Linked DNA regions of Algoriphagus sp. Y33. The protein of the gene in region 1 interacts with the protein of each later gene in a pairwise test. Links are inferred from orthologs where the notes say so. Each region holds a gene or a part of one and is shown on either strand. Other genes may lie near its edges.

Region 1 (7,731 bases):
ATACATAAAGAAGTATTCCTCTAGGCATGGTGAAGGCCATTGCAAATTCCGCTGCTGTGATCAATAGCAAAATAAGCGCAGTCTTCCAGATTTTCTTAATCTTAACGTTGTTCCTAGGTACAACGTTAAGTGTTGATTTATTTTCTTGAATATCCATAATACTAATAGTTATAGCTTAGATCAGGTAGAATAATGTAAATACAAAGACCCAAACCAGGTCAACAAAGTGCCAATACAAACCGACTTTTTCCACCATTTCGTAGTGACCTCTTCTATCGTAAACCCCAACTGCTGCTTGGTAAAACACCATAAACAGAAGTACTACACCGATCGTAACATGGAAACCATGAAATCCGGTAATGAAGAAGAACAGGTTTGCAAAAGACGCAGGACCGTATTCGTTCACCAACAAATTGGCACCATGCACAGTTTCTGTCACATTTTGGTTTAGGTTGTTGATATAAGTAAGAACAACACCAGTGTCAGAACCATGGATGAAGTGACTCCATTCCCACGCCTGACAGCTCAAGAAGGTAATCCCACCCAGAAGTGTCCAGAGCATCCATTTTACCACATCATTTCTATCATTTCTATGTCCTGCTTCTACAGCCAGCACCATAGTCACAGAACTGGCGATCAAGATAAAAGTCATAATACCAACAAATATCAACGGAAAATGGCCTCCGTGAACAAATGGTATAGCATCAAATACCAATTCAGGTATAGGCCAATATTCGTTAGAACCCACAAAATCGGTGGCAGGTCCGGCATAAGATGGATAACTGACACGAATCGCGATGTAGGTAATCAAAAAAGCGGCAAAAGTAAAGATATCCGAAAGAAGGAAAAACCACATCATGAGTTTTCCATAACTGGCTTTTAGAGGTTCGTTACCACCTCCCCAGACGCCTCTTTTCGGGCTTACTCCTATAGCAGTAGAATGCGCAGACATAAGATATTGATTTGTACTTGGTTTATTTTAATGATTCAAAAGCAAAAACATGAAGAGATATAACCACAGAGCAGCAAGAAAATGCCAATAAGTAGTAGCCATCTCAAGTGTATCAAGCGACTTAGAATGTACTTTATAAGTATAGGTCGAAATTAATACAATAATCAGAAATATCACACCGCTGATCAAGTGAACGGCATGCAATCCCGTGAATACATAGAGAAACGATCCCGAAGGATTCCCTACGAAAAACACATTTTCATCCACCAGCGCAACCCAGCTATACCACTGCCCCACAAGGAATGCAACCCCAAATAACACAGCTAGGCTAAGGCCAGCCCGCACACCTACTAAATTATCTTTTTTAGCAGCTGAATAGGCATACTGAAGACAAATACTACTTACAATTACTATCCCTGAAGTGTACCAAAAGATCGCCGGAAGATCATACTCCAACCAATTACCTTCTGATTGCCTCACGATATATGCACTGGTAAGCGCCGCAAAAATCATTACAACAGTCACTAAGAACAACCATAACGCAAACTTCTTAGGATGCATTGAAATCGGCTGATCTACTATATCTACATATTTTAATTCCTTTTCCATCGGTCGTTATGGTAATTTATCCAATAAGTAAGCAATCTGTACGATGGGTAGGTATAAAAATGATCCAAACATAATTCGTAATGCGGATTTGCGAGAACAATCTTTCATCAATGAAAATGTCTGGGCAAGAAATAAAACTCCACATACTGTAGCCACAACACCTGATGTCATTCCGGTAAGTCCAAAATAACTTGGAAGCAAACCCAGAGGCAAAAGGAATAGTGTATAAATCATTATTTGAATTGCAGTGTTTAGGTCTTTGCCGCCACCACTTGGTAATAGTTTGAACCCGGCTGCTTTATAATCTTCATCTCCCACCCAAGCAATAGCCCAAAAGTGGGGAAACTGCCAGATGAATTGAATCCCGAAAATAATCAAGGCTTCATGGCTGATAGAACCCGTAGCAGCCGTCCAACCCAAAAGCGGAGGCAAAGCACCGGGAATAGCACCGACAAATACTGCTATTGGCCCTATTCTTTTCAAAGGAGTATAGACAAATACATAGAGGACCATGCTTAAAATCCCCAACCAAGTGGTCATCGGATTGGTAAAATACCAAAGCAAGCCAACACCAAGAATAGAAACAAGGGAAGTAACCCAAAGTGCTTCCTGAAGTGAAATAAGTTTTAATGGAAGCGGACGATTCTGGGTACGCTTCATCAGCTTATCCAAATCACGCTCTAGGATTTCGTTTGCCGCACAGGAAGCACCACTGATTAAGAATCCGCCAAGAGCAAGTCCAATAAAGCCAGACCAACCAAAACTTACTCCCCGATCGCCAAGAATATAGCCAAATACGGCAGAGAAAGTAACTAAAGCAGAAAGCCTTAATTTTATCAACTCAGCGTAAGCTTTGATCTTGCCAACTACTAAACTACTAATATGGTCAGTTACTTCAACTGTCCTCATGATCAATTTGTATTTAATCGAAACTGAATTTGCTCTCTAATCTCCAGCAGCAAAATGACTTGCACACCGATAGTCAAAGAACCTAATAAGAGATGGATAGGCTGAAGAAATGCAGGAATACCGAAGTATGCCATACCCATTCCTGTCGCTATTTCCAGTATAATCAAAATCATTAAGACCTGAGACCAAAGATTAACTTGAGATTTTCTCAGGGTATACTTAAATGCCCAAAAGAAATACACTACATGAATTCCCAGCAGAGCTATAGAAAAGGATCGGTGTATCAAGAATTCTATACCTATACGACCTATCCACTCATCCCTTAGCATATCTCCAAGTGAAGAGGAAATAATATCAATTTGCTCACGAACTTGTGTTCCTAAAACGATTTGAATTAACATCAAAATAGTACCAATCAGCAAAATCAGTTCTATTCGTCTCGGGACATCAATTTTCAGGCCTTTACCTTTGATCAATCTACCGGATCTGTGATAGACATAGATCAGAAGAGAAACTAATAGTAAAGCCAACATCATATGGAAAGTAATCATCCAGTGCAGCAAATTAGTAGATACTACAATAGACCCAATCCATCCAATGAAAATGACTAGAATAAGATTGAAAACAGATAAGATAGGTATCCATCGATCAGCCTTTCCGAGCGAAAATGATTTCCAAACGGTAAGAACAATCAACAGGCCAATCACTACGCCAGCCAATCGATTGAGGTATTCTATCCAGGTTTTCACTGGATTAAACTCTTCCTCAATAAGAATAGATTTGTCATTCGCTATTTCCTCAGCCTTTTCTGAGAATCCCAGTTTTTCAAGTGTTGCCACGAACCGTTCGTTCTTGGCCAATCTTTTATTTAGATAAATCTCCTGATAATTTGCGGGGAGCTGATCTACACTAGTGGGAGGGATCACCGCACCAAAACATTTCGGCCAATCAGGACAGCCCATTCCAGAACCGGAACTTCTCACTATCCCACCGATAAGAATCAGCAAATAAACAGCTATCACCGTGATTAAACTCACACGGCGAAAGCTATTCAGTGAGTTGTTAGTGGCTTGTTCCATTTGAAACCAAGACTTCCTCTTCTTCCTTCATGATTTCCAGTTCCACTTTCACCAATTCTTGTTCATGTGGAAGATTAGACTCAGGAGTTGCGGAAAGAGGAACTGTCTGAGGAATGAAATCCTCTTCAGCACCCGGTTTAGAGTAATCATAAGGCCACCTGTAAACAGAAGGAATTTCGCCTGGCCAGTTGCCATGTCCTGGTTCAATTGGTGTAGTCCACTCTAGCGTGTTAGATCTCCATGGATTCTGAGTTGCCTTTCTGCCTCTATACATAGAGTAGAAGAAGTTGAACAAGAAGATGAACTGTGCAGAGAAGGTGACAATCGCAGCAACCGATACAAACATGTTCAAATCAGTATACATATTGGCAAAATCAAAGTTTGTCCAAGTATAATATCTTCTAGGGAAGCCGGCGATACCGATGTAGTGCATAGGGAAGAACACCATGTATACCCCTACAAAGGTGATCCAAAAGTGAATATAACCCAACTTGGCATCCATCATTCTTCCAAACATCTTAGGGAACCAATGGTAAACACCGGCAATCATACCAAAGAAAGAAGCAGATCCCATCACCAAGTGAAAATGGGCTACTACAAAGTAAGTATCATGAAGTTGAATATCAATAGCAGAATTCCCTAGGAAAATACCTGTCAATCCACCTGAGATAAAGAAAGATACCAACCCTATGGAGAACAACATCCCGGGAGTAAAAATCAAATTACCTCTCCACAGGGTTGTCAAATAATTAAAGACTTTTACCGCAGATGGTACTGCAATGATCAAGGTCAAGAACATGAATATCGATCCAAGGAATGGATTCATACCTGACACGAACATATGGTGAGCCCAAACAACAAAGGAAAGTACAGTAATACCCAACAATGAGATAATCATTGCTTTGTATCCAAAAATCGGTTTTCTCGAATTGGTAGCTATTACTTCAGAGGTAATCCCCAATGCGGGAAGCAATACAATATACACTTCAGGGTGTCCCAAGAACCAGAATAAATGCTGATAGAGAACTGGGCTACCTCCTGTATTCGGAAGTGCTTCCCCACCGATGTAAATATCAGAAAGGTAAAAGGACGTACCGAAGCTTCTATCAAATACCAATAGTAATGCTGCCGCAAATAATACAGGGAATGACAATAAACCGATTACTGCTGTCAAGAAGAAAGCCCAAATCGTCAAAGGAAGCTTTGAGAAAGACATCCCTTTTGTTCTAAGGTTGATTACCGTGGTGATGTAGTTTATCCCTCCCATAAGAGATGAGGCGATAAAGAAGGTCATCGCTATCAACCACAGGGTCATCCCCAGTCCGGAACCGGGAATTGCCTGCTCCAAAGCCGACAGAGGAGGATACACTACCCAACCACCTGAAGCAGGGCCAGTCTTAAGGAACAGAGATATAAACATGATAACACCGGAAAGGAAAAATAACCAGTAAGATAGCATGTTCATAAAACCCGATGCCATATCTCTTGCACCGATTTGCAATGGAATAAGGAAATTGGAAAAGGTACCACTCAGTCCGGCAGTCAATACAAAGAATACCATGATGGTACCGTGCATGGTAACCAATGCAAGGTAGAATGTAGGATCTAAATGTCCGGTCTCATCGATCCAACCACCTAGAATTGGGCGGAGGAAAGACATATCCATCTCAGGAAAGCCTAATTGCAATCTAAAAAGGATCGAAAGAAAGCCTCCAAGCAGAGCCCAAAACATACCCGTAACCAGATACTGCTTTGCGATCATCTTGTGATCTAGAGAGAAAATATATTTTGTTACAAAATTATCATGGTGCTCATGGTCATGATGATCGTGTGCTGCGTCATGATTTGCGACAGATGCTGTAGACATAATCTATAATTTTGTTTGTTACTTTTCGCTTAATTGAATTTCCGCAAGCTCTTTAGTCTCCGAAGAAAGACCATCCGCTAGGGACGGATTCATCTGAATAAAAGACTTCTGCTCAGCAAACCACTTCTGATACGCCTCAGGCTCTACTACTTCAATAACTCGTCGCATGGAGAAATGTCCATTTCCACAGATTTCTGTACAAGCGATCTCATAATTAAATTCAGGGTTTCCTGTCTCCTCTCTCATTTCAGCTGTAGTCTTAGTAGGTACAAACCAAAAACGGGTAGGCATTCCAGGAACAGCATCCATTTTCAATCTCATGTGCGGAGCAAAAACAGAATGGAGTACATCTCTTGCTCTGATTTTGAAAAGAACAGGCTCTCCTTTAGGGATTACTACAACAGGAGATGAAAAATCATCAAGAGCATTTTTATCAGTGAAATCTATTCCCTGGGCATTAGTAGCGGTGATCAGTCTATAATCATAATCTCCCAATACTTTGTCTTTGCCTGGATATCTAATCTCCCATGCAAATTGGTACCCCATGATTTCCACAGTGTGCGCATTCTCCGGTGCCGGAGCGGTGATATCCGACCAAGCTACCCATCCGGAAATTACCAATCCTGCAAGTACTACGGCAGGAACTATAGTCCAGATAATCTCAAGTTTATTATTATCAGGATAGAAATCTGCCTTTCGCTTTTCACTATACTGATACTTATAAGGGAATATGAATAGTAACACATGAGTAATCAAAAATACTATCCCCGTGATAGCCATTGTCCACCAAAACAAAGAATCGGTAACCACACCGTGCTCAGATGCAATCGGCAATTGATAATTGTCAAACTCTTTGATAGAATACCAAAACATCAATATGCTGGCACCTACCAAGAAAACTATAAACAAAATTGCATTTACCTTATTACTCCCTGAAGCGATCTTTTTATCAGATCCTTTTACCACAGAGACCAACGTTTGGATTCTATATACCATCCATATTATGGAAAATATCAAAAGAACCCCTACTCCAATCAGAAATCCGTACATACCTTAATTATTTCGGCTGTTATTAAATGTGATGATGATAGCTTTCTTCAAGCATAGGATGATTTTTAGGAACTAGGTTCCCTTTTGCCAATCCGGAAAGAACTACAAATGTAAAGGCTGCTCCATATACTAAGAACATCCCAACTTCCATAAATCCAACGCCTCCGTTATGCCCCAAAGTACCGGGCTGAACCATTAGGAAGAAATCCACCCAATGACCGGCAATGATCAAAGCACAAACTAGTTTCAAGAATACTCCATGTCTCTTTGAATCTCTAGTCATCAACAAAAAGAACGGCAAGACGAAATTCATTCCCAGATTCACAAAGATAAACGGACCATAGATATCACTGGACAATCTTTCGATGAAGTATACTGTTTCTTCAGGTATGTTGGCGTAATAAATCAACAAAAACTGGGAGAACCATAAATAAGTCCAGAAGATAGTGAAACCAAATATAAACTTACCCAAGTCATGAACATGATTCTCATTTACCATTTCCAGTAATCCTTGACTCTTTAGGAAAATTGTGATCAGGGTAATGGTGGAAAGACCGGCAACAAACCAGGAAGAGAATACATACCATCCAAATAGCGTGGAGAACCAGTGCGTGTCAATTGACATTACCCAATCCCATGCGGAGATGGAAGATGATACTGCAAAGAAGATCAAGAAAAACGCTGACCAGCTTCTGATTTTATACCAAGAAGAGGTGCCGCCGATAAGGTCTTCATTATAGGTAAAGCTTTGGAATTTCTTGAAAAAGAACACCCAAAATCCAAAGAACAAAACCATCCTCAAGATGTAAAACACAGGGAAAGTTCCTTTAGCCATAGGCCAGTAAAAGAAAGCTCCTTTGCCGTCTATGATACTGTCATATTCCGGAGAAGCAGTATCAAACAAGTAAGCATGTGTCCAATGGAAAAGACTATGATTTGCTACGAAGAATGTAACGATCATTAATACACCGGCAATTGGAAGCCAGTTGCCTAAAGAAAGCATCACACGAATGATCGCTGAAGACCAACCTGCCTGAGCGGCATATTGAATAGCAAAGAAGAATACTCCAATGATTGCAATACCTGTAAAATACACGTTATTGATCCAGAGGTTAGCGTATAGGCGCTGGTACCAATGAAATGCGTGTCCTTCTGCCTCAGCAGCTTCATGATGACCACCACCAAAGATAGCCATTACAATACCAAGAACCAGTAATGCTGCACCGATTCCCAAAACCATAAAAATGGCTTTTTTGGTCGCTGCG
Region 2 (5,440 bases), 2.3 Mb from region 1 along the record:
ACACGATAAAAGTCTCCTTGGTTATCTTGCCCTGAGCATAAAGACTTCTGACTAAAGGAATATCAAAAGTCGAAGAAGTTTCAATATGAATATCATTTTTCAACGCCTCATTGAGCACAAAACTGAAGTGCGATGACTTGGTGCAATAGCAGTATGTATACTTGCCTTTGTAGTCATGCTGTTCCATCGCATTCTTAAAATACAACTTGGCATTCTGAATACTCTCGGAGATTTTAGGTAAATAAGAAAGCTTAAGTGGAGTTCCATAGGTCTGTATGATCTCCATCATATTCACTCCATTGAAGTGCAGCTCATTGTTTTCTACTTTAAATTCTTTGGTAGGAAAATCAAATGTCTGCTCAATCAGGTCTTTGTAGGTATTCATTAGCAAGAGTAGTTGGTGTTAAAGGCATGCAAAAATTGCTTTTTATCAGGGGAATTCAAACGAAAAAAGGACAAATCCCAAAGGACTGTCCCATTAATAGATAAAGGTAATGATTTCTTAATTTTCTACAGACCCATCAATGCATTCTGAAGCAGAAATTGCTCAGAATTAAAATGTCTTCGGTTACCGATTACCTCTTTCAACACTTTTTTAAATTTCACCTCCTTTTCCAAAAGTGAGACTAATCGGGAGAAGAATAGAGTTACTTCAGGATGACTTGGCGCAGGATAATGAAAATAAACAGACTTGTCTGATGGGGAAAACCCCAAATCCAAACTTTTCGGTTTTCCTCCTTCACTCAATCCTCTAAAAAGTGGATATAGCTCCTCAAAACACTCTTCAAACTTGCACATCCCCTGCATAACGATACCTGATTTTTCGTTGAAAATCTTCATGACCTCCTGCTGATTTACGGAAACTTTAGAAAAGCCAACGGATAAACTAAGTAATTGGTCAAAAGACGAAACCTTGGTCTGTTGTAATGCACTCATTTTTTTGAGTTTTAGAAGTTAAAATACCCTCAAAAATAAGTCAGAATAGCTTAAAATCCTATATTCCCTATAATTTTTATAGGGTTTTTATAAAATACAAACATACACACTTAATATACAACTCTATAACTTCACTTTCAGTAATCTATCCAGTGCCAGATGAAGTTCCGAATTATCCTTTGCAAAGCAAAATCGAAGAATTTTACGGTCACTTCCATCCGAAAAAAACACGGAAATCGGAATACTCGCAACTCCAATTTCCTTGGTTAGCCTCACAGAAAGGCCATAGTCAGATTCGTCCGACAGGTGGGCATAGGATACCATTTGGAAGAAGCTTCCCTGCGCCGGCGTGAATTGAAATGGAGTATTTTTCAGTCCATCGCAGAAAAGATCCCTTTTCTTTTGATAAAAATGCGGAAGTGTCAAATAGCGTCCCGCATCAGACAAGTAATCGGCAAGTGCATATTGTAAAGGTGTAGCTGTGCTAAAAGTCAAAAATTGGTGGATCTTACGGAATTCCTCCGTTAGCTTCGGCGGAGCAATACAATAGCCGATCTTCCAACCCGTCACATGAAAGGTTTTCCCAAAAGAACCACAGATAAACGTTCTTTCTCTCAGCGCCGGGTGGGTCAAAAGAGAATGGTGTACCCGCCCGTCAAAGGTGATGTGCTCATAAACTTCATCACTTACTATCAAAATATTGGTGTCCTGAATCAAGTCAGCCAACGTATCCAGATCTTGCCTAGTCCACACATAGCCGCTCGGATTATGCGGTGTATTGACCATGATCAATCGTGTCTTGTCAGAGATAGCCGATTTCACTCTTTCCCAGTTAACCGAAAAGTCAGGCATCTCCAAGGGTACAAAAACCGGAATTCCTCCACTCAACTCCACCGCAGGTGCATAGGAATCATATGCAGGATCTAAGAGGATCACTTCATCGTCCTGCTTCACCACCGCGGTCACAGCAGCATACAGCGCTTCAGTAGCGCCTGAGACTACAGTCACTTCTGACTCTGAATTCAAGTCAACCCCATAAACCAACTTGGTTTTTTCAGCGATCCGCTCACGTAATAAAGGCACTCCGCCCATAGGGGCGTATTGATTGAAACCTGCTCTCATGTAGTGATTTACCAAATCAAGCAATACCGGATCACATCCGAAGCCCGGAAATCCCTGCGAGAGATTAATTGCCTTGCTATCACTTGCAAGCTTCGACATGACTGTGAAAATTGTAGTCCCTACATGGGGAAGTTTGGATGAACTCGGCATAACTTCAAAACTATTGATTTTGCGATAGTATTTTTCAATGTGAACGAATTGAGTACAGAATTGTCTTTATTTTCCGCAGATTAGCGCAGAAAAACACCGCAGATCTACGCTGATTTTCTTAGTAGAATTTCCAATAAATATGGACTACTGTAACGGTTCGAATCTCCCGACTTGGACAAAATAATTACTGCCTTTCAATTGGTCTCAGCTGAATTTATTATGAAAGTTTTATGAAGCAGTCAGGAGACTGCAATATGATCAGCACAAGCCTGCCCGACCGGTAGGCAGGTCTGAAGACTTTGCGCCAGATGAATTTTAGGCATTTTTGACTACTTTTGCCTCGCTTTAGCCAACCCAATATAACTTTAAAACTCCACCAAAATGCGAGATATTAAACTAGTAGAAGTACGTTCGGAAATAGCTGCCGGCACCCGGGGAGCAAGTATGGGGATTGACGCATTGAAAATTGCAAGTTTGGATAAGAAGTCTGATTTCTTCACCCAGTTTGATCCAATTAATGTTCCTGATGCCAATAATTACCTTTGGAAAGGAAATAATTTTCCCCATGCCAAGTACATAGACGGTGTATATCAGGTGTTGAAAAATGTGTATTCCACCATAGAATCACTGAGGATGGAAAAGAAATTCCCTATCGTCCTGGCAGGGGATCACAGCACCGCCGCAGGAACTATCATGGGAATCAAAGCTGCCGATCCCGAAAAGCGACTGGGGGTGATCTGGATAGATGCCCATGCTGATTTGCACACTCCTTTCACCACTCCTTCCGGAAATATGCATGGAATGCCATTGGCGATGGTTTCCCAATTGGACAACCTGGACTGCCGGGTCAATGAGCCATCCGAGGAGACTTTGGCGATCTGGAAGAAAATCAAAACCATCGGTGGTGACTTCCCAAAAATCATCCCAAGTGATATAGTATTCATCACAGTCAGGGACACGCAAGCTCCGGAGGATCATTTGATGAAAAATTACGGAATAAAAAACTTCAGTACCCAAGAAGTTCGCTCAAAGGGAATAGAACAGATCGCCACTGAAGCCTTAGAAACACTTAAAGACTGCGATCAAATCTATATTTCATTTGATGTGGACAGTCTGGATAGTTCTATTTCTGTAGGTACGGGCACACCTGTTCCTGATGGATTGACAGTCCAAGAAGCGATAGAGTTAAATGTCAAACTCATACGGGACAAACGCGTCTGCTGCTGGGAAATCGTGGAAGTAAACCCCACGCTGGATTCAGAGAATTTGATGGCTGAAAACGCTTTCGAAGTCCTCGAAGCAACAACTAAAAGCCTGGTAGATAATTTCTAACTTAAGCCACAAAGAACACAAAGTGACACAAAGATGGACCTGAAAAAAGAATTGAATGAAGATGAATTATCCAATATCGTTCTGGGTGTTGCAATTGATGTTCATACGCAACTAGGTCCTGGATTGCTTGAGAATGTCTACAAAAAAGTTTTAGCAATAAAACTTCAAAACTTAGGTTTGCAAGTTGAAGTTGAAAAGACAATGCCAATTACGATTGATGGGATTTCAATTGACCTCGGTTATAAAATCGATCTACTTGTTCAAAAATAGTTGGTCATCGAACTGAAGTCTGTTAAAGAAATATCTGACGTCCATTTGGCCCAAGCAATAAATTATTTAAAGCTTGGAGGTTATAAATTAGGTTTAATTATAAACTTTAATGTCTCAAAATTGCGATACGGAATCAAGAGGGTTATAAATACTAAAGGGCCAAGACCTTTTTAATCCTTTGCGAACCTTTGCGCTCTTTGTGGCAAAATTATTATCATGAACATACAAGAATCAATACACAACGGCATTCAGCTTGCCTTTCAGCATATCTTCAATCACGACCTGCCGTTGGAGCAGATCAGTCTCGCTCCTACGCGGAAGGAATTTGAAGGAACCTATACTTTCGTTGTCTTTCCTTACCTGAAAGTATCGAAGGCAACTCCGGAAGCTACCGCCACTTTGATCGGTGAATACCTCAAAGAAAATGTCGCTGAAGTATCGGGGTTCAATGTGGTGAAGGGTTTTCTGAATCTGGAACTGAACAATATGATCTGGGTAGATGTGTTCCAAAAGCTTTTTGCAAATGAAAACATCGGCCAGCTTCCTGCCAACGGTCAGAAAGTGATGGTGGAATATTCTTCCCCAAACACGAACAAACCATTACATCTAGGCCACTTGAGAAATAACTTTTTGGGTTTCTCAGTCGCCAATATTCTAGAAGCAAATGGCTATGAAGTGATCAAAGCCAACCTGGTAAACGACAGGGGAATTCACATCTGTAAGTCCATGGTGGCTTACCGGCATTTTGCCAATGGTGAAACTCCGGAGTCTTCCGGACTGAAAGGAGATCATCTGGCCGGCAAATACTATGTGATTTTTGATCAGGAATACAAAAAGCAGATTGCTGAACTAAAAGAAAAAGGACAGACAGAAGAGGAAGCCAAAAAGAATGCCCCCCTGCTCCTTGAAGCGCAGGATATGCTCCGCAAGTGGGAAGCCAATGACGAAGAAGTGGTCTCACTGTGGAAGCAGATGAATGCTTGGGTGTATGCCGGGTTTGAAAAAACCTACCGACGTATGGGAGTTAGTTTTGACAAGTATTATTATGAGTCGGACACCTATCTGTTAGGCAAGGATATTGTCGCTGAGGGTCTCGATAAGGGAGCCTTTTTCAAGAAGGAAAATAGCTCAGTTTGGGTGGATCTTACTAATGAGGGATTGGACGAAAAGCTTGTTCTTCGTGGGGACGGCACCTCTGTTTACATCACTCAAGATATGGGAACTGCTGATCTGAAGTACGATGATTTCGGAATCAGTAAATCTGTATATGTAGTTGGAAATGAGCAGGATTATCACTTTGATGTCTTATTTAAGATTATGAGAAAATTGGGCAGACCTTATGGTGAAGGACTGTATCATTTGTCCTATGGCATGGTAGATTTACCAACAGGAAAAATGAAATCCCGTGAGGGAACTGTGGTAGATGCTGATGATCTGATGCAGGAGATGGTAGATACTGCAGCTCAACACACCAAGGAGCTTGGCAAAATCGATGGCTTCAATGAAGAGCAGGCAGCCGAACTCTATGAGACCCTTGGAATGGGAGCTTTGAAGTACTTTCTGCTGAAGGTAGATCCAAAAAAACGAATGCTTTTCAATCCTCAAGAATCTATAGAGTTTCAGGGAAACA

Evidence for each region. Proteins that work in one complex are often made in the same cells at the same time.
Region 2: the proteins of ID165_RS18145 (region 1) and ID165_RS08960 interact in binary tests that used the Escherichia coli proteins (3 or more experiments, as listed by UniProt). The link is inferred for Algoriphagus sp. Y33 from one-to-one orthologs.

The regions. Positions count from the first base shown.
Region 1 is NZ_CP061947.1:4,499,716-4,507,446, forward strand. Bases 2,975-5,871 are described here. They hold ID165_RS18145 (cbb3-type cytochrome c oxidase subunit I), read right to left. Parts: upstream 5,417-5,871; coding sequence 3,533-5,416; downstream 2,975-3,532. Other genes in these bases: ID165_RS18140 (heme A synthase), read right to left, coding at 2,975-3,549; ID165_RS18150 (cytochrome c oxidase subunit II), read right to left, coding at 5,435-5,871. Outside these bases: ID165_RS18120 (cytochrome C oxidase subunit IV family protein), read right to left, coding at 1-157; ID165_RS18125 (cytochrome c oxidase subunit 3), read right to left, coding at 176-952; ID165_RS18130 (cytochrome c oxidase subunit 3), read right to left, coding at 980-1,561; cyoE (heme o synthase), read right to left, coding at 1,568-2,470; more of ID165_RS18140, read right to left, coding at 2,473-2,974; more of ID165_RS18150, read right to left, coding at 5,872-6,466; ID165_RS18155 (quinol:cytochrome C oxidoreductase), read right to left, coding at 6,489-7,731. UniProt on the Escherichia coli protein: Cytochrome bo(3) ubiquinol oxidase is the terminal enzyme in the aerobic respiratory chain of E.coli that predominates when cells are grown at high aeration.
Region 2 is NZ_CP061947.1:2,204,868-2,210,307, forward strand. The notes cover bases 135-3,050. They hold ID165_RS08960 (methionine aminotransferase), read right to left. Parts: upstream 2,209-3,050; coding sequence 1,060-2,208; downstream 135-1,059. Other genes in these bases: ID165_RS08950 (arginine decarboxylase), read right to left, coding at 135-385; ID165_RS08955 (hypothetical protein), read right to left, coding at 511-936; ID165_RS08965 (arginase), read left to right, coding at 2,590-3,050. Outside these bases: more of ID165_RS08950, read right to left, coding at 1-134; more of ID165_RS08965, read left to right, coding at 3,051-3,540; argS (arginine--tRNA ligase), read left to right, coding at 4,027-5,440. UniProt on the Escherichia coli protein: Shows aminotransferase activity with methionine and histidine as substrates, and to a lesser extent also with phenylalanine.